DNA from 2 places in the Methylobacterium sp. Gmos3 genome. Region 1 is predicted to be linked to the other one. Evidence: predicted binding sites of a transcription regulator. Region 1 holds the regulator's gene; the other holds the start of a gene.
The links. The regulator LexA, encoded in region 1, represses DNA repair genes until DNA is damaged. The targets are predictions, from matches to a motif close to TGTTCNNNNTGTGTTCNG.
Positions count from the first base shown of each region.

Region 2: ACS5Q7_RS13355 (PA0069 family radical SAM protein) is a predicted target of LexA. The motif match lies at 6,817-6,834, and genes of this name have one in related genera.

Region 1 is NZ_JBWJYL010000001.1:323,337-333,416, forward strand. Features, by position in the region: gene gltX (glutamate--tRNA ligase) at 1-159, opposite strand, end outside; gene ACS5Q7_RS01635 (ComEC/Rec2 family competence protein) at 426-2,594, shown strand; gene lexA (transcriptional repressor LexA) at 2,588-3,328, opposite strand; partial or broken gene ACS5Q7_RS01645 (IS256 family transposase) at 3,571-3,733, opposite strand; gene ACS5Q7_RS01650 (SapC family protein) at 3,829-4,647, opposite strand; gene ACS5Q7_RS01655 (invasion associated locus B family protein) at 4,841-5,530, opposite strand; gene ACS5Q7_RS01660 (autotransporter-associated beta strand repeat-containing protein) at 5,971-10,080, opposite strand, start outside.
Region 2 is NZ_JBWJYL010000006.1:39,408-49,487, forward strand. Features, by position in the region: gene ACS5Q7_RS13325 (NADP-dependent methylenetetrahydromethanopterin/methylenetetrahydrofolate dehydrogenase) at 1-30, opposite strand, end outside; gene ACS5Q7_RS13330 (D-2-hydroxyacid dehydrogenase) at 222-1,166, opposite strand; gene ACS5Q7_RS13335 (aminotransferase class V-fold PLP-dependent enzyme) at 1,272-2,483, opposite strand; gene ACS5Q7_RS13340 (UDP-2,3-diacylglucosamine diphosphatase) at 2,974-3,822, shown strand; gene ACS5Q7_RS13345 (glycosyltransferase family 4 protein) at 3,819-4,859, shown strand; gene ACS5Q7_RS13350 (ribonuclease HII) at 4,891-5,481, shown strand; gene ACS5Q7_RS13355 (PA0069 family radical SAM protein) at 5,702-6,799, opposite strand; gene ACS5Q7_RS13360 (hypothetical protein) at 6,935-7,450, shown strand; gene ACS5Q7_RS13365 (amino acid permease) at 7,585-9,036, shown strand; gene moaB (molybdenum cofactor biosynthesis protein B) at 9,113-9,655, opposite strand; gene ACS5Q7_RS13375 (GNAT family N-acetyltransferase) at 9,711-10,080, opposite strand, start outside.

The sequences.
Region 1 (10,080 bases):
CTTGGTGGAGCGTTCCCGGTCGGTATCCTCGATGCGCAGCAGCATCCGCCCGCCGTGGTGGCGGGCATAGAGCCAGTTGAACAGGGCTGTGCGCGCCCCGCCGATATGGAGGAAGCCGGTGGGCGAGGGGGCGAAGCGCGTGACGACGGGAGACGACATCTTTGGTTTTCGGACTGGCGGGGGCGGCCGGCGGCGGCCGGGACCGGATTGCGGTGGAAAGCGCGGCGACGCAAGTTCGATCCCTGCCCGTCGTCGCGTCGGCGCGTTCCGCTGACGGCGACAGGGCATTGCTCCGCCCGCCGGGTCAAGTGCCTGGGGGTGAGATCACCCCAATCCCACCCCGAGACTGTCGCCCGGCCCACCGCGCGCGCTAAGCAACGGGCGGGCGCCTGCGGCATCGTGGGCGCGAGTCGCGGGCGGAATGGATGCAGCGGATCGGGGCGGGGATGGCGGCGGGGGCGACCACTCGCCTCCGCATCCCCGACCTTGCGCTCGGCGCCCTGCGCGGGCGCTTCCTGCACGCCCTCGCCCTCGAGGCCGGGCAGCGGCGGCTGTTTCCCTGGCTCGCCGTCGCGTTCGGCATCGGCATCCTCGTCTTCTTCGCCGCCGCCGATGGGCGGCCCTTTCTGCCCGCGCCTCTCCTGGCCGGGGCGGCCTGCCTCCTCCTCGCCGCCCGGCTCGGAGCGCGGCCCGGGGCGATGGCCCTGGCGCTCGCCCTCGGGTTCGCCTGCCTCGGCTTCGCCGCTGCCGCATGGCGGGTCGAGAGCGTGGCCGCGCCGATCCTCACGCGGACCATGGTCGCGCCGCTCACCGGGGTGATTGAGGGCTTGGACGAGCGCGAGGAGGGCGCGCGGCTCATCGTGCGCGTCGAGAGCTTCGGCGCCCTGCCGCCCGAGGCGCGCCCGCGCCGGGTGCGGGTGTCGTTCCGCAAGGCGCCGCCGCTCAGGCCGGGCGACACCGTGAGCGCCACGGCGCGGCTCCTGCCCCCACCGGAGGCGGCCCGGCCGGGGGGCTACGATTTCGCCCGCGACGCCTACTTCCAGGGGATCGGCGCGGTGGGCTCCCTGGTCGGGCCGATCACGGTCGCGCCGACGCCGGACCTGCCTCCCTCGCTCCGCTTCGCCGCCGCCCTCGACGAGGCCCGCAACGCCCTGACCCGCCGGATCGCCGGCAGCTTCGGCGGCCAGCCCGGCGCCGTCGCCGCCGCGCTCGTCACCGGCAAGCGGGGGCTGATCGGTCCGCAAGCCAACGATGCCCTGCGCGCGGCCGGCATCTACCACGTCGTCTCGATCTCCGGCCTGCACATGGTGCTGGCGGCGGGGGTCGTCTTCTGGCTGATCCGGGCGGTCCTCGCCCTCGTGCCCCATTGCGCCCTGTTCTGGCCGATCAAGAAGATCGCGGCGGGGGCGGCCATGGCGGGCGCCACCGCCTATTGCGCCTTCTCCGGCTGGGACATCGCCGCGGAGCGCAGCCTGCTGATGACGCTGATCATGCTCGGTGCGATCCTCGTGGACCGGCCGGCGCTCTCGATGCGCAATCTCGCCCTCGCCGCCCTCGTCGGCCTCGCGCGGGAGCCCGAGGCCCTGCTCGGACCCAGCTTCCAGATGTCCTTCGGCGCAGTGGCGGGCCTCGTCGCCTGCGCCCGGCTCATCGATGGGCGGCTGTTCCTCACGCCCGGCGCGGGACGCCTCGGGCGGACCCTGGGCCTCGTCGCCAGAGGCATCGTCGGCACCCTCGCCACGACCCTCGTCGCCCAGGTCGCGACCGCCCCGTTCGCGACCTACCATTTCCAGACGGTGCAGCCCTTCGGCGTGCTCGGCAACGCGCTGACCCTGCCCCTCGTTTCCCTGGTGGTGATGCCCTGCGCCGTCCTCGGCACGCTCACCTATCCGTTCGCCCTCGACCGGCCGGTCTGGTGGGTGATGGGGCAGGCGGTGGCCGGGATGCTCGCCGTCTCGGAATGGATCGCCGGGTTCGGCCGCTCCGTCCTCGTGGTGCCGGCCTTCGGCACGGGAGCCCTGCTCCTGCTCGCGGCGGCGCTCCTCATCGCGACGCTTCCCATCTCGAACCTGCGCCGCCTCGCCCTGCTGCCGGCCCTGGCGGGCCTGGCCTTCGCGGCCCTGCCGCACCGGCAGGATCTCTACATCGACCGCCAAGGCGCGGGCGCGGCCCTGCGCGGGGCCGACGGGCGCCTCGTGGTGCTCGGCAAGCCGCCCGCCTTCGTGCTGGAACAATGGCTGAAGGCCGATGGCGACGGCCGGCGGGCCGGCGACCTCCTGGCCGCGCCCCCGCCGGGCCGCTGCGACCGTCTCGGCTGCACCGCCCGCCTGCCGGATGGCCGGGCCGTCGCCCTGGTGAAGGACAGGCGCGCCTTCCCGGAGGATTGCGCCCGCGCCGCCCTCATCGTCACCGCGCTGCGGGCACCGCCGGACTGCGCGGCGCCGCTGGTCATCGACCGGCGACGCCTCGCGGAGGGGGGCGCCGTCTCGGTGAGGCTGGACGGCGACGCCCTGGTTCCAACCTATGCCCACGCGGCGAGCCGTGCGCCGCCATGGCGTTCGGGCCGGGAGCCGGAGCCCCCTTCGGATCAGTAGCGGCGGACGAGGCTCACGAGGCGACCCTGGATCCGCACCCGGTCGGGGCCGAGGACGCGGGTCTCGTAGGCCGGGTTCGCCGCTTCGAGGGCGATGGAGGAGCCGCGCCGACGCAGGCGCTTGAGGGTCGCCTCCTCGTCGTCGATCAGGGCGACGATGATGTCGCCGGTATTGGCGGTTTCCTGCTTGCGGATGACGACGAGGTCGCCATCGAGGATGCCGGCATCGACCATCGAGTCGCCGCGCACCTCAAGAGCGTAATGCTCGCCGCCGGCCAGGAAGTCCGGCGACATGGTGACGGTGTGGCTCTGGCTCTGGATCGCCGCGATGGGCGTGCCCGCCGCGATGCGCCCCATGACCGGGATCGCGACGCCCCGGAACTCCTCATAGGCCCGAGGCTGAGGCGTCGCGGCCGGCGGCAGCTTGGCGAGCCCGCCCTCGACGACGCTCGGGGTGAAGCGCCGGGGCTCGGGCGCCGCAGCCGCCGCCGCCTCGGCCGCCTCCGGCCCGCGCCCCAGAGCGTCGGGCAGGCGAATCACCTCGATGGCCCGCGCCCGGTTCGGCAGGCGGCGCAGGAAGCCGCGCTCTTCCAGGGCGGTGATGAGGCGGTGAATGCCGGATTTCGACTTCAGATCGAGGGCATCCTTCATCTCATCGAAGGACGGCGGCACGCCGCATTCCTGCATCCGCTGCTGGATGAAGCGCAGGAGGTCCAGCTGCTTGCGCGTGAGCATCGTTCGGGTCTCGCAAAGTGGCGGCGGTCGCACGGAAACAAATCGCGAACACGTTAAGCGTTCCGCAAGTGTTCCGCAAGAGACAAGCTTGGCCTTGCGTCGGTTCGTAGGGCGATGCCGGCTCACCCGAACGCTATCGGACCGTCCGAGCCGCTCTCATAGGTCACGGCAGGAGCTTGAGCGGGTCGTGTCCACTAGCGTGGTGTCGCTCGCCGAGAGCCACCACGATCACCGGCTTTGGCCGGGACGCCCAGGCAGGCCAGCACGGCGGGCTCGGCCGTGTCCATCAGGGTCGCGAGCCTTGGCATCTCGGGCCGGAGTTTGATCGGCCGCCCGTCGCCATGGCTGGCGGGCCGCCTCCGCGTCGTCCTGGGCCAATGCGGTGGCGATGGGGGCCGAGACGACGAGCTCGACCCCGCGCAAGCCGCGCCAAGTTCGCATCGCCGCCGCCAGGGAGCGACGACACACGCACCGGACCGGCACCGGCGCGACGCCTGGTCTTAGGCGGCAGTGGCCTCCGCCGGGGGCTGTTCCTCGGCTTGCGCATCGAGGAGCGTCTGCCAGCTGAGTTGCGAGGCGAGGTGGAGCACGATCGCCCCCAACCAACCGCGAGCGTGGAATTCGGCCACCACGTCGGCCGGAAGGGCGCGGAACGCCGCTTCATCGACCAGCTGGAAGCCCGTCAGCGTGGAACTCACCGGGGGGATCTCACCGGTCGCCGTGACGGCGGATGTCGTCAGCCGCAGTTCGGCCGAACGGGGCACCAGCAGGCGGTGTTCCAGCAAGGCGGCCGAGAAACTGCGGGTGGCTTCGTACTCGGCTGCATAGGCCTTGCTCAATGCCATCGCCGCCTGAGCCCGGGGCGTCGGCGCGCCGGCCTCGTCGAACAGCCGGTCCGTCGTCTCGCCATCGGCCTCCGGGACGATCAGCGAACTGGTCGTATCGACGCCGAGCATCGCCGGCCCGTCACCCGCCTGCACGGCGATGAACGGATAGCGCCGCAGATAGGCCGGGATGTAGAGGCCGGGACGCCACACGCCCGCCTTGTCGATGAGCAGGTTGCGCCCCGCTGACAGCCCGCTCAAGGCCAGGGGCAGAGCATCCTCGGCTTGGGCGAAGACGATCGGCATGACGCGCCCCGCCGCGGCGAATTCTGCCACGGTGAGGGGAATCGCAACGGCTTCGGCCGCGAAGCCGAAATGCCCTTCGCGCCGAACCCCGAGCGTACGATGCTCCGGGAATCGGACCACGTCCGGCTTGCCGTAGAACAGCGGCGGCACCTGAGACGCGGGCGAATTGGTGGTTGCGGAGTTGGCCATCGGTTCGTTCTCAGATGTGAAGGACGTCAGTCCAGCATCCCGCCGGACCTGGATGGAGAGCTTCCAGAAGCCGCAATCCGGCAGCGGGAGGAGGCGCGCGGTCTTCAGCCCCCCGCCTCTCGGCTCAGGATCGGGGGCGTCCTGGCCCTGAACGGAACGAGCGGGCTGGGGGCCGAACCCGTCGTCGCTGGCGTCAGCGGGGCTTGATGGCTGCGTCGAGGGCGGCCGAAAATCCCCGGAAGGAGAAAGGCACGTTCACGGTGCGGCGGGCGCCATCCTCGAAGCTCAGGGTGCCGGTTCCGGTCGCGGTCCGCAGGGCGAGCTCGAAATCCTTGTCAGCCTCGACCTCCGCGAAACAGCCCGAGCCGCACCGCTTGAACTCGAGGGGAACGGCCTTCGCTTTCTCTCCCGCCTGGACCTTCGCACCAGCGGGCAGCCAGACCCCGGCCGGCAATTGGACGGCCACGCGGAGAGGGCCATCGGCCGCGAGGCGGCCGATGGCCATGATCGCGATCAGGCCTCCCGGTTGACCGTTCTGCCCCTGCACCTGGATCGTCTGGGTCGCTTCGCAGATCTTGGCCGCGTTGGGCGGGGTCACGCAGCGCACCAGCCAATCCTGATAGGTGGCCGTGGTCACCTGCGGATCGCCAGCCTCCCCGGTCCCGCCGAGGTTCGGAACGGCGCCCTGATTGGCCTTCGCGGCCGCAGGCGCATCAGGAGCCGCCAGCGACGGGCCAGCCCCGATCGCGGCTGAAAGGCTCACCCCGACAGCCATTCCCCGCGCCGTCGCACGCATTGCGCGCTTCATCGTCCAAACCATCATATCGAACGTCTTCCACCTTGGAATACTGGCGACCGCTCGCGACCTGCAGTGGGTCGGCACCCAAGGATCGACACCTCACAGGGTTCGCCCGACCGCATAACAAGAGCATTTCCCCAATTGCCTGGGTAATGGAAACCCCCCGCTGCAGAAATTTCGTCGAAATCGGTATACCGCCGCAGGTTTATCCCGATATTCAGAGAAACTATACAATCTTGAATTGTCTTCCATTCAAGATGCAACGCGAACTTCAAATCCGAAGCTGCTGGCGTATCCCTGAATCCGGACCGGGATTCGACTTCGTCGATCAGTTTTCACGCCGCCAGCATCACCGCTCTCACAAGTGCAGAGAAGAACGCCAGGACACCGGACCCCGCCCAAATGGGACGGATACCTGCATTGCCCTGCTTCGCTTGCGAATAGGGGAGACCCGGCCTGACTGCGTTCCCCGGGAACCGCTCTGGAAAGACCGGCGACGAGCTTCCGTCGCCGGCCTCACGTCCTCAGAACCGGTGCGAGTACTCCGCGGTGAAGGCGCTCTGCGTGGCCCTCGGAGCCAGCTGCCCGGTGTAGTTCACCCGGATCGCCGACACCTCGGACAGGTCGTAGGACAGGCCCGCCCCCACCAGGGCCGTCTCCTGCGCCACCGGCACGCCGCTCACCCCGAACACGCTCCCACCGGCAAACCGGAGGCTCGCCCGCGGCGCCAGATCCCCGAACGCGTGCTGCCAGCCCAGCGTCACGCTCGGCGTCAGCACCACGTCGCCCAGGGTGATCTGCGTCGCCGCCCGCACCCCCACGCTCGTGTAGGCCACGCCCTGGGCCCTCACCGTCCCCGACAGCGCCGCGTCCGCCGAGCCGCGCTCGGTCACCCGGTGTCCGTCCAGGCTCACATACGACAGGCCCGCGAACGGCTGGAGCGTCGTCGCCCCCACCCGCACGTCCGTCGACACCTCGCCGAAGACCTGCGAGCCCGCCACCGTGTAGCGCGCCGTCTCCGAGGCGGTGTAGCCCGGGATCACCACGCTGCGCCGGGCGCTCACGTCGTGCCAGCTCTGGGCGAAGCCCCCGCGCACCGCCAGCGCCCCGAACTGGCCGCTGCCGTACACGCCGACATCGTAGGTGGCGAAGGTCGCCGAGGTGCCCCGCGAGGTCACGTCGGCGCTCGACCGGTCGAGGCCGCCGAGAACACCCACCTGGATCGCATCCCCCAGCGCCACGTCGAGGCCCGCCAGCATCCCGCCAGCCGAGCTCGCGACCGCCCCGGCGTTGCCGTCGCCCTGCCGCCGTCCGAACCCGCCATAGGCCTGCGCCCACAGCGTCCGCCCGGGATCGCCGTCCACGCTCTGCGTTGCCGGACCCGCCGCCTGCGCCGCCTGGCCCAGGGCATCGTTCCCCGAGCCCGACTGGCGCAGCCGTGAGCCCACCGCATCCCGCAGGAAGGCCGATTGCTGCTGGATCACCGTGTTCAGCGAGGCGTGACCCTCGCCGTCCAGCCGGTCGAACGCCCGCGCCACCTCGCCCTCGGGCAGGTTCAGCAGGGTGTCGAACACCCGGTTGCCGAGACCGAGGTCCTGCGCCGCGCCCGCCAGGGCGAACTGGTTGCGGGTGCGGGCGAAGTCGGTGAACCGCCGCCCGTTGTAGAACAGGCCGAGATAGACGTTCTGCGCGTCGTAGCTCAGCGTCGGCTTGAGGAAGGCGTAGTCGCTCGTCACGCCGGCGAACTGCCCCGTCACCGTCGCGGTGGTGGTGAGGATGGCATAGGTGCTGTGCGGGGCGTAGCGGCCCGGCGTGGCGTGGACCTCCACCTGCGCCCGGGACGAGATCGTCACCGGGCCGGTGGCGGTGATGAGGTCGTGCCGCCCGTCCGGCGTCACGTCCACCGCGTAGGTCGAGCCGCCGTTGAAGCCCACCGCGCCGGTGACCCCGATCGTGCCCGGCGAGTAGCCCGGAGCGACCGTCGCCCCGGCATTGGCGGTCAGTGTGCCGATGGTGGCGGTGCCGCCCAGCACCGATCCGTTCTCCAGGGTGAAGGCCGAAGCCGACACCGCGCCCGGGTCGAGCCGGACGAAGGCGCCCTTCGCGGTGACTGCCCCGGTGAACGTGCTGCTGCCGTACAGCACCTTGCCGCCGCGGAACTCCACCTGTCCGTGACCCGAGACCTCATCGCGGAACGTGGTGGTGTCCGAGCGGGCGACGACGAGGCGGGCGTTGTCGACGATGGCCCCGGCCACCGAGCCGGTGGTGCCTCCGTTACCGAGTTGCAGCGTGCCCTCCTTGATGACGGTGTCGCCGGTGTAGGTGTTGGTGCCCGTCAGGACGAGGGTGCCGAGGTCGGTCTTGTTGATCCCGACGTTGCCAGTCAGCGGCGCGGCGATGGTGGCCACCGTGTTCACGCCGGAGGACGTGCCATCGCCGACGCGGATCGTCGCCGGGGTGTTGTTGGTGGTGGTCAGGACAATCGGGCCTCCCTGGACCACGAAGCCGTTGTCGACGAACTGCATACCCCGCGCTGTGACCTGCCCGATGGAATTGTCCACGGTCGCCGTGCCCGCGGTCCCCTCGAACACCGCGAAGGCGCTCGGCCAGCGATCGTTGAAGTTGTCGTTGCTGTTGGCCCAGTTGGCGGTGGCATCCGCCCTCCAGGTGCCGGTTCCGCCCAGCGGCGCCTGGCCGGGCGTTGTGGAACTGCCGTTCCAGAACGACACCGGGACGGCCGCACTGCCCACCACCAGGTTGATCTTCCGGGCCTGGGCAGACTGCACCTCGCCGGTCTGGTCGGAGGCCAAACCGGTCACCTTCATGCCGTTGTCGGTCACGGTGCCGGTGAAGTTCGCGACCCGGTAGACGCCGAGGTCCAGGGGCGCCGCCGACTTGACCGCCAATGTCCCGTCGAGGGCGACGTTGCCGTTGACCTGGAACACCCCGTTGTCGCCCGGCGCGGCGATGGTGACGGCGAGCGTGCCCTTGCCCGCGACGGTGAGCCCGCCCATGGTCAGTCCGTTGCCCTGGGCGCCGGCCAGAGTGCCGCCATCGAGCACGTTGACGGTCTTGCCGACCGTCCCCGAGCCCAGCAGCGTCGCCTTGTCGTGCACCGCGATATCGCCACCGACACTGCCATTGAGGGCGAGCGTACCCGCCTTCACCGCCGTGTCACCGGCATAGGTGTTGCTGCCGCCGAGCACGAGGGTACCCGCCCCGGTCTTGGCAAGGTTGCCGAGGCCGGCAATCTGCCCCGTCAGGGTCAGGGTCTGGGCGCCATCGACCTCGAAGGTTCCACCACCCTGGCCGTTGATCGGCGTCAGCGTGATCGCCCGTCCGTCGGTGAAGGTGCCGCTTGCCCGCAGGGTGCCTGCCCCTTGCAACGCCAGAGGCCCGGTGCCGAGGGCGCTTGAGTCGTTGACCTGGATCTTACCGTCCGACACCGTGGTCGGACCGCTGTAGGTGTTGCGACCGGTGAGGTTCATGGTCCCGGGACCGGTCTTGGTCAGGCAGCCAGAGCCGCCGATCGAGCCCGAGAAGGTGCTGCTGGTGCCGTCCCCGCCGGTGATGAGGCAGTAGCCGTTCAGCGCGATGTCACCGCCGCCGCCCAGAGAGCCAACCGTTTCGTCGGCATCCGTGAGGTGCAGGGCCGCCCCGGTCAGGACGCTCAGGCGCGCCGAGTCGGAGAGCGACGCACCGCCTCCGATCGCCAGGATACCGGCCGCGACCGTCGTCGCCCCGGTGAAGCTGTTGGCGCCCTTCAGCGACAAAGTCCCGGCGCCCGACTTGGTCAGTGCCCCGCTGCCGGCGATGACGCCGGTCAGCACCAGGGTCTGGTTGGCATCGACGGCGATGCCGCCGCCGCCCTGGCCGTTGACCGCGGTCAGCGAGATGGCCCGGCCGTCGGTGAAGCCCGTGCTGGCCCGGAGGGTGCCAGCGCCCTCCAGGGCTAGCGCCCCGGTTCCCAGTGCGCTGGCCGCTTCGATCTGGATCACGCCGGCGGCGATGGTCGTACCGCCCGCATAGGTATTGCCGGAACCGAGGATCAATGTGCCGAGGTCGACCTTCTCCAGCCCGGCGAGGCCGCCGATGGCCGAGTAGACCCGCGCCACCATGTCAGCGCCCGCCGCCGTGCCGTCTCCGATGCGGATCTGGGTCTGGCCGGAGGCCCCCGCCAGGGTGATGCCGCCGCCGGTCACGAGGTAGCCGTCGGTGGCGAACTGCGCTCCGGTGATCGAGACGGGTCCGTTGGTGGCATCCACCGTTACGGTGCCGGCGCTGGCAGTGAACACCGCGTAGGCTCCGGACCAAGGCAGAGCTTGGTTCGCGGCCGCGTTGGTCCAGTTGGTCAGCGTCGGGTCGTTCCGCCACGTGCCGGATCCGCCCTGGACAAGACCGTTCGGATTGGCCTGGGAGCCGTTCCAGAATGAGAGGGTCGCGCCGCCCGTGTTGCCGCCACCGGTCCCGGTGCCACCGCCCGTGTTGCCGCCACCGGTGCCGCCGCCTGTGTTGCCGCCGCCTGTGTTGCCGCCGCCTGTGTTGCCGCCACCGGTGCCGCCTCCCGTGTTGCCGCCACCGGTGCCGGTGGTGGCGACCGCAAGGTTCACCTGCCCGGTCTGACGCTGCACCTG
Region 2 (10,080 bases), on a different contig from region 1:
GGTGTCGAACTGGAACAGCAGCTTTTTCATACGTCTCGGACCCTTCAGTCGATTGCGATCATGAGCCGGCTCATCCCGCCCAAGCCCTCATCCTGAGGTGCCCACGGAAGTGGGCCTCGAAGGAGGCCTCCAGAGCCCGGCGCGATCCCTGGAGCCCTCCTTCGAGGCCGCTGACGCGGCACCTCAGGATGAGGTTCAGGGGTGAAACGGTGAGGCGAAACCTACCCCTCGACCACGTTCTGCGGCTTGCCGGCGACGAACGCCTCGACGTTGTCGACGAGCTGGTCGGCCAGGATCTGCATCGCCTCCTTGCTCGCCCAGGCGACGTGCGGCGTGACGATGAGGTTCGGCAGGTCGGCGTCGCAGAGGATGTTGCCGTCGCGGGGCGGCTCCTGCGCCACCACGTCGAAGCCGGCGCCCGCGATGGTGCCGTCCTTGAGGGCTTCCAGCAGCGCCGCCTCGTCCACGAGGCCGCCCCGGGCGGTGTTGATGAGGATGGCGTTCTTCTTCATCCGCTTCAGTTCGGCGGCGCCGATCAGGCCCTTCGTCTCCGGCGTGAGCGGGACGTGCAGGGTGATGACGTCGGACTGGGTGAGCACCGTCTCGAAGTCGGACAGGCCCTCCTGCGGGAAGGTGTCATAGGCCAGGACCTTCATGCCCAGGGCCTCGGCCCGCTTGGCGATGGACTTGCCCAGCGCCCCGTAGCCGACGATGCCGAGCGTCGAGCCGGCGATGTCGTAGATCGGGTAGTCGAAGTAGCAGAACTGGCGAGACTTCGCCCAATCGCCCCGCTTCACCGAATTGGCGTAGGGCACGATGGCCCGGCGCAGGGCGAACATCAGGCCGACCACGTGCTCAGGCACGGTGTTGAAGGCGTAGTTGCGGATGTTGACGACGGTGATGCCTTGGGCCTTCGCCTGGGCCTTATCCACCACGTCCGTGCCGGTGGCGGCCACCGCGATGAGCTTGAGGTCCGGGAGCTGCTTCAGCACCTCGGCGCGCATCGGCACCTTGTTGATGAGGGCGATCTCGGCGCCCTTCAGGCGGGCGACCGTGTCCTCCGGCGTCCAGGTCGATTCGTGCTCGACATACTCGTGCTCGAAGCTGAACGGCTTCAGGGTCGCATCGAGCGATTCCCGGTCGAGAAACACGATCTTTTTCGCCATGGGTCGTCGGCTCCCTCTCCGGCGGCCGGGCGGCTGCCGGCTCTGTCTGGATTGTCATTCTTATTGGCGTCCGGCGGAGGGGGCGAGCCCTCCGCCGGCCACGGATCACGCCTTGTGCAGCGGATTCTCGCGCAGGTAGCTCGACGCGGCGGCGACGCCGGAGCCGGGCGTGACCTTCACGCCGCAATCGATCATCGCCATCTCCGCGCCCGCGATGGCGCCAAGCAGCGACAGCTCGTTGAGATCGCCGAGGTGGCCGATGCGGAACACCTTGCCCGCGACCTTGGACAGGCCGGCGCCGAGGGAGAGGTTGTAGCGGTCATAGGCGTGGCTGATCACCTTGGCCGCATCGGTCCCCTCCGGCACGACGATGGCCGTGACGGTGTCGGAGTTCCACTTCGGCTCCTTGGCGCAGGTCTTCAGGCCCCAGGCGGCCACGGCCTGGCGGGTCGCCTCGGCGAGCACGTGGTGGCGGTGATAGATGTTCTCCATCCCCTCCTCCTTCATCACGGCCAGCGCCTCGCGCAGGCCGTAGAGGAGCGGCAGGGCCGGAGTATAGGGGAAGTAGCCGCCCTTGTTGGCGTTCAGCTGATCGGCCCAGGCGAAGTAGACGTGGCCGAGCCGGTCGTTGGCGCCGCCCTGGCCGCCCTCGGCGACCTTCAGCGCCTTCTGGCTGACGCAGAGCAGGCCGAGGCCGGCCGGCAGCATGAAGCCCTTCTGCGAGCCCGCCACCGCGCAATCGACCTTCCACTCGTCCATCTTGAAAGGCAGCGAGCCGATGGAGGAGATGCCATCCACGAACAGGAGCGCCGGGTGGCCGGCGGCGTCCATCGCCTTGCGCACGGCGCCGATGTCGCTCGTGACGCCCGTGGCCGTCTCGTTGTGGACGATCATCACCGCCTTGATGGCGTGGTCCTTGTCGGCGCGCAGGGCCTCCTCGATCTTCTGCGGATCGGCGCCGGTGCCCCACTCCTCGTCCTGGACGATGACGTCGAGGCCGAGGCGCTGGGCCATGTCGACCCAGAGATGGCTGAACTGGCCGAAGCGGGCCGCGATCACCTTGTCACCCCGGCAGAGGGTGTTGGTCAGGGCCGATTCCCAGATGCCGGTGCCCGAGGACGGGTACAGCAGGATGGTGCCCTCGGTGGAGCCGTAGACCATCTTGGCGTCCTGGAAGAGCGGCTTGGCGAGCTCGGGGAAGCTCGGCGAGCGGTGATCCTCGGACTGCACCGACATCGCCCGGATCACCCGGTCGGGAATCGTGGTCGGACCGGGGATGAAGAGGTGGTTGCGACCGGGGCGCCGGGTTGCGGCCATGATGTCTCCTCCGAATTGGTTTCGCGCACGGGATCGGGCCCGGCGCGGGAAGTGTCGCGCTCGTCGGGGTGTCGGGCTTCGGGGAGTTGCCGGGAAGGCCCGCCCGCTCTCGCGGCCGGCGCCCGCCCTGGACCCTGGGCGCTGCGGAGCGGCAGGCGGCGCGTGCCGCTCGCGTCGCGGCGCGCTGAACCCTCGCGCCGGTCGCCTCCGATGTGCCGTCCTATCCTCGCGGCGCCGGATCTCGCGCCGCCTTCCCTTCCGCGCTGGCCCCACCGGCGGCCCGGCCGGGGCCGTCGGATCGCATGTATTATGGGAGCGTCACGCTCCAAAGCAAAACCTATTAATCTTCGACGGGGCCGCAAAAAAATTTGGCGTGCAGTGCAACCTCTTGCCGGGAAGGTTGAACGAAGCTTCTCTCGACAGTCGCTCCGACCTAACGCGCAGGCATCGTCATCAAAACGAGACGTAATCGCGCTCTGGATCCCAGCACATGTCGCAGGGAGACCAAAGAGTGGCAGAGGACGACGACAGGCCGATCCGCGTCCGCACGCTGTTCCTGTCCGACCTGCACCTCGGCACGAGGGGGTGCCAGGCGGGGATGCTGCTCGGCTTCCTGAGGGACTACGACGCGGACACCATCTATCTCGTCGGCGACATCGTCGACGGCTGGCAGCTCCGCTCCGGCTGGTACTGGCCGCAGGCCCATAACGACGTGGTGCAGAAGCTCCTGCGCAAGGTCCGCAAGGGGACGCATATCGTCTACCTGCCGGGCAACCACGACGAGTTCCTGCGCGACTATGTCGGCACGACCTTCGGCGGCATCGAGATCGCCGACACGGCGATCCACGAATCGCCGGACGGGCGCCGCTACCTCGTGATCCACGGCGACCAGTTCGACATGGTGATGCGCCACCAGCGCTGGCTCGCCCATCTCGGCGACGGCGCCTACACCCTGGCCCTGTGGCTGAACACGATCCTCAACCGCTTCCGCCGCCGCTTGAACCTGTCCTACTGGTCGCTGTCGGCCTGGGCCAAGCTGAAGGTGAAGAACGCCGTCAGCTTCATCGGCAAGTTCGAGGAGATCCTGGCCGAGGAGGCCCGCCGCCGGGGCGCCCAGGGGGTGATCTGTGGCCACATCCACCACGCGGCCGACCGCGCCATCGGCGATCTGCGCTACCTCAACACGGGGGATTGGGTGGAATCCTGCACCGGCATCGTCGAGCATTACGACGGCCGGATCGAGGTGATCCACTATCCCTCGCTCCTGCGCGCCAAGGAGGCGGCGGCGCAGGCCGAGACGCAGCAGGCCCTGCCGCCGGGCCGGAGAGCGGTCGCTTGAGGCTGCTGATCGCCAGCGACGCATGGCACCCGCAGGTGAACGGCGTGGTGCGCTCCCTGGAGCAGATGGTGCGGCGCGCGCCCGCCCATGGCTTCAAGGCGAGCGTGCTGAGCCCGTCCGAGTTCCCGTCGATGCCCCTGCCGGGCTATCCCGAGATCCGCCTCGCCTGCCCGGTGCCGGGTCGCCTCGCCGCCCGCTGGGACGAGGCGGCGCCGACCCATGTCCACATCGCCACCGAGGGGCCGGTGGGGTTCGCGGTACGCCGCCGCTGCCTCGCGCAGAGGCTGCCCTTCACCACGAGCTACCACACCCGCTTCCCCGAATACCTCGCCGCCCGCGCCCCCGTGCCGGAGGCGTGGTCCTACGCCTATCTGCGCCGCTTCCACGGCGCCGCGAACGGCACGATGGTGAGCACGGGAAGCCTGCAAACCGAGCTGGAATCGCGGGGCTTCGGCCGGATCATGCGCTGGACGCGGGGGGTCGACACCGACCTGTTCCGCCCCGCCGCGCCGGGCACCCCGGAGCCCGCCGACCTCGCCGGCCTGCCCCGGCCGTTCTTCCTGTTCGTGGGGCGGCTCGCCATCGAGAAGAACGTGGCCGCCTTTCTCGCCCTCGACCTGCCGGGCACCAAGGTGGTGGTGGGCGACGGGCCGGACCGGGCGCGGTTGCAGGGGCTAGCGCCTCAGGCACGCTTCCTCGGCACGCGGACGGGGGCCGACCTCGCGGCGCTCTACGCCGCCTGCGACGCCTTCGTCTTCCCGAGCCTCACCGACACGTTCGGCATCGTGCTGCTCGAAGCGCTGGCCTGCGGCCTGCCGGTGGCCGCCTTCCCCGTGCCCGGCCCGCTCGACGTGATCGGCACGAGCGGGGTCGGCGTGCTGGACAACGACCTGCGCGCGGCCTGCCTGCGGGCGTTGGCCCTCTCCCGCGACGCCTGCCGCGACGAGGCCCTGCGCCGGGGCTGGGACGAGAGCGCCCGGCAATTCTACGGGAACATCCTCCTCGCCCGGCGCCTCGCCGAGCCGCAGGCGGCGTGACGCCGACGCCCGGAGATGCCAGGAGGGCGCCATGCCGCCCTTCGACCCCCGCCACGCCGCCAGCTACCCCACCGTCATCGGCTGCGACGAGGTCGGGCGCGGTGCGCTGAGCGGACCGGTGGTGGTCGCCGCCGTGTGGTTCGACCCCGCAGCCATTCCATCGGATCTCATCGCCGCCCTGGACGACAGCAAGAGGCTGCCCGAGCCGGTGCGGAACCGTCTCGCGCCGCTGATCCGCCGGCATGGGCGCGTCGCCCTGGCGGCGGGCTCGCCCGCGCTCATCGATAGGATCAACATCCGCGCCGCCACCCTCGACGCCATGGCGCGGGCGGTGACGAAGCTCGGGATCGACGCGCCGGTTTATGTCGACGGGCGGGATGCCCTGCCGGGCTTCGCGGGGAAGGCCCTGGTGGGGGGCGAGCGGCTGGTGCCGCAGATCGCCGCCGCCTCCATCGTCGCGAAGGTCATGCGCGATGCCTTCATGCGGCGCCTCGCCCGGACGCATCCCGGCTATGGCTGGGAGCGCAACGTCGGCTACGGCACCGCCCTCCACCGCGCCGGCCTCGCCACCCTCGGCCGCAGCCCGCACCACCGGACGAGTTTTACGAAGACGTTCGGATAGGCTCGACCTTCCGCCCATCCATCTCTCTCGTCCCGATCGTCTGGCCGGAAAGGTGCCCCCTCCGTCATTGCGAGGAACGAAGCAATCCAGGGACGCGCCACGGTCGGAAGCGGCCCTCCCGCCCCTGGATTGCTTCGCTCACGCTCGCAAAGACGGTGAGGTGTGAGGCGCCGTCGCGTCCTTCCCGGTCAGATGGAACGCGGGGGTGGGGCCGCTCCGCCTAGAACAGGCTGAGCTGCGCCCCCGGCGGCCGGAAATCCTGCGTGTTCAGGGCTGAGCGCCCGAACGAGAAACCGAGTCTTCGTCCCGCGAGCCGCACCCGCTGGCCCACCATCTCGGCATAGGGCCCCTCCCCCCGGAAGCGGTGGCCGAAGCGCGAATCGTTCTCCTGGCCGCCGCGCGATTGGCGCAGCAGGGCGAAGGCCCGCTCCTTCCGCTCGGGAAAATGCTCCGCGAACCAATCGGCCACGAGGTCCTTCACCTCCCGCGGCAGGCGCAGCAGCGCGTGGCCGATGCGGCTCGCCCCATGGGCGCGGGCGGCCTCCAGCAGCGATTCGATCTCGTGATCGGTGAGGCCGGGGATGATCGGCGAGACATTGACCATCACCGGCACCCCCGCCATCGCCAGGGCGCGCATGGCCGCGAGACGCTTCTCCGGGCGGGGCGCACGGGGATCGAGGCGGCGGGACAGGACCGGATCGAGGGTCGGCAGCGAGATCGCGACGAGGGCGAGGTCGCGCGCGGCCATCCGCGCCAGCAGGTCGAGATCGCGCAGGATCAGGTCCGACTTGGTGGTGACGCTCACCGGATGGCGGGCTTCGTCCAGCACCTCCAGCACGGCGCGGGTCAGGCGCTGCTCCCGCTCGATGGGCTGGTACGGGTCGGTGGCGGTGCCCAGCGCGATGGTCTCCGGCCGATAGCCCGGCGCCGCCAGTTCCCGCCGCAGCAATCGCGCCGCGTCGGGCTTGGTGAACAGCCGCGATTCGAAATCGAGCCCCGGCGAGAGCCCGAGATAGGCATGGGTCGGCCGCGCATAGCAGTAGATGCAGCCGTGCTCGCAGCCCCGGTACGGGTTGATCGACCGGTCGAAGGGGATGTCCGGCGAGGTGTTGCGGGCGATGATCGAGGCCGCCCGCTCGGGCCGGACGTCCGTCCGCAGGGGCGCGGGCGCCTCGCGCTCCCAGCCATCGTCGAAGGCCTCCCGCCCGGCGGGCTCGAAGCGGCCGGTCGGGTTCGCCGTGGCGCCGCGCCCTCTCCGTCCCTCGGGCGGCGTGGTGCTTCCCGACAGGCGCAGGGCGGGGGGCGGGTCGTGGCGCATGGGGCTCGCTCCTCGGCCGGAACGTAACACGAACATTCCGCTCGGTCTGCCGAAAATGCGGGCAATGCGAGAGACTTGAACTCCCTGATGCGGAAGGGGCGTTGTCCCGCGTGCAGAATCGGGTATGCGCGCCGCATGCTCTCCGCCGTGACCCTCCTGGACGATCCGGCCGATCCGGACGCGATCGACCGGCTGGCCGACACCCTCAGCGTGCTCGTGTCCGGCGTGGCGGGCGGACTCGTGGGCGACGCCATCATCGTCGTGCCCCGCGAGGCCCCGGCGGTGGCCACCGTCGCCGAGGCGACCGGCGCGGTGCTCGTCACCCATGCCGGCGGGGCGCCCTTCGCGGCGGGGGCGGCGCTGGCCCGGCGCGATTGGATCCTGTGCCTGGAGGCGGGGGACGTGCCAGCCGAGGGCTGGATCCGCACCCTCGACCGCTTCGTCGGCATGGCGAAGCCGGAGATCGGCATCGGCCGCCTTCAGCGGGCCGCGCCGCTGCGCACCCGCCTCCTCGCCCGCGTCGAGGGAGTCATCGGCGCGCGCGGCGTCAGGGCCGGCGACGTGGTGCGGAAGGAGGACCTTCTCGGCCGCTCCGGCCGGACCGGGCGGCTGCGTATCCGCGCCCTCAACGGCCGGATCGACCGTTCCTGAGATACAACCTCGACGCGGCGAAAGCTCATCCAATGTAATTGCAAGCTGCATCCCTGGCGGAACGGCCGGAAACTTGCTCAGTTGCCGGCAACGATAAGCCGCCGCCCTGGCGGAGCCGCGACGGGAAGACTTGGATGGATGCCTCCGGCCTGATGGCGCGCAAGTCGGTCGACGACATCGTCTCGGGCGGGGAAGCGGAGGAACAATCCCTCTCGCGGACCCTGGGGCCGCTCTCGATCATGGCGATGGGCATCGGTGCCATCATCGGCGCGGGCATCTTCGTGCTGACCGGCACCGCCGCCGCGCAATATGCCGGGCCGGGCATCATGCTCTCCTTCGTGCTGGGCGGCATCGCCTGCGCCTTCGTCGGCCTGTGCTATTCCGAGATGGCGGCGCTGATCCCCGTGGCGGGGTCGAGCTACACCTATACCTACGCGACGCTCGGCGAATTCTTCGCGTGGCTGATCGGCTGGGACCTGATCCTCGAATACGCGATGGGCGCGGCCACCGTGGCGGTCGGCTGGTCGGGCTACGTCACGAGCATCCTCAAGGATGTCGGGATCGTCATTCCGGCCCAGATCGCCCACGCGCCGGGCACCGCCATCGAGGGCGGCGGCACCGCCCTGTTCAACCTGCCCGCCGTGCTGATCGTGGCGGTGCTGACCCTGCTGCTGATGCGCGGCACCAAGGAATCGGCCAAGCTCAACAACGTGATGGTGGTCATCAAGCTCGCTGTGGTTCTCGCCTTCATCGGGCTCGGTTGGCGCTACACGAACAGTGCGAACTGGTCCCCCCTGATCCCGCCGAACGACGGCACCTTCGGCCAATACGGCTACAGCGGCATCCTGCGCGGCGCGGGCGTGGTGTTCTTCGCCTTCATCGGCTTCGACGCGGTCTCGACGGCGGCGCAGGAGGCCAAGCGCCCGCAGAAGGACATGCCCATCGGCATCCTCGGCTCGCTGGCCGTGTGCACGATCCTCTACGTGCTGGTGGCGGCGGTGCTCACCGGCCTCGTCCCCTACAAGGAGCTGAACGTGCCGGACCCGATCGCCAAGGGCGTCGACGTGATCGGCATTGGCTGGTTCGGGGCGCTGATCAAGCTCGGCGCGCTCACCGGGCTCACCACGGTGATCCTCGTGCTGCTCTACGGCCAGAGCCGGATCTTCTACACGATGGCCTCGGACGGGTTGCTGCCGAAGATGTTCTCCCACGTCCACCCGACCTACCAGACGCCCTACCGCAGCCAGGCGCTGATCGGCACCTGCGTCGCCCTGGTGGCGGCGCTCGTGCCGATCAACATCCTCGGCGAGATGGTGAGCATCGGAACGCTGGCCGCCTTCTGCCTCGTCTGCGGGGCGGTGATCCACCTGCGCCGCACCGAGAAGCGGATGAAGCGCCCGTTCCGCGTGCCCGCCGTGCCGCTGGTGCCGATCCTCGGCATCCTGTTCTGCCTGCTGCTGATGGCGGGCCTGCCCCTCGACACGTGGCTGCGCCTCGTCATCTGGATGGCGGTCGGCCTCGTGATCTACTTCTTCTACGGACGGAAGCACTCGGTGCTGCGGAAGAAGAACGGGACGACGGCGTAACCGCCCTCCCCCGTCATTGCGAGGCGGAGCCGGCTGGATTGCTTCGCTTACGCTCGCAATGACGGCGTGGGTGGACTCACCCCCGCCGCAAGTGCTCATCCAGCCGGGGCATGATCTCGACGAAGTTGCAGGGTCGATGCCGGTAGTCGAGCTGCTGGCCGAGGATGCCGTCCCAGGCGTCCCGGCAGGCGCCGGGGGAGCCCGGCAGCACGAAGACGTAGGTCGATTTCGCCACCCCGGCGGTCGCCCGCGATTGCAGGGTCGAGGTGCCGATCTTGTCGTAGGAGATCCGGTGGAACACCGCCGAGAAGCCGTCCATGCGCTTCTCGAACAGAGGCTCCAGGGCCTCCGGCGTGACGTCGCGGCCGGTGAAGCCCGTGCCGCCGGTAGTGAGCACCACGTCCACCGCCGGATCGGCGAGCCACGCCTCCACCTGCCCCCGGATGCGCGCCACCTCGTCGGGGACGATGGCCCGGCCGGCGAGGCGGTGCCCGGCCTCGGTCAGGCGCCCGACCAGGGTGTCGCCCGAGCGGTCGTCCTCGGGCTTGCGCGTGTCGGAGACGGTGAGCACCGCGATCCCCAGGGGGATGAAGCGGCGGGCTTCGGAAACATCGGCCATCGGTCAGGGCTCTCCCGGTCGTGACGGGAGATATGGGACGGACCCGAACGAAGGGTTAGGCCGCGTGTCGTCGCGCGGCCGCTCCGGCGGCCGGCACCGCCATCGGCTCGGGCAGGCCGGTCGCCCGAAGGACGCCCTCGGCCCCGCTCAACGCGCCCTCGCGCAGTTCCAGCCCGAGGAAGCGGTCGCGCTCGAACGGGCCGGGCATGGCGAGGCCGGCGGCGAGGTCGCCGCGGAAGCCGAAGCGGGCATAGTAGGGCGCATCGCCCATGAGCAGGATCGCCCCGTGGCCCAGCGCCTCGGCCCGGCCGATGGCCGCCTGCATCATCACCGAGCCGAGCCCCTGGCCCTGGATCGCCGGATCGACGGCGAGCGGCCCGAGCAGCAAGGCGGCCCGGCCCAGCCCGGCCTCGACGTGCCACAGG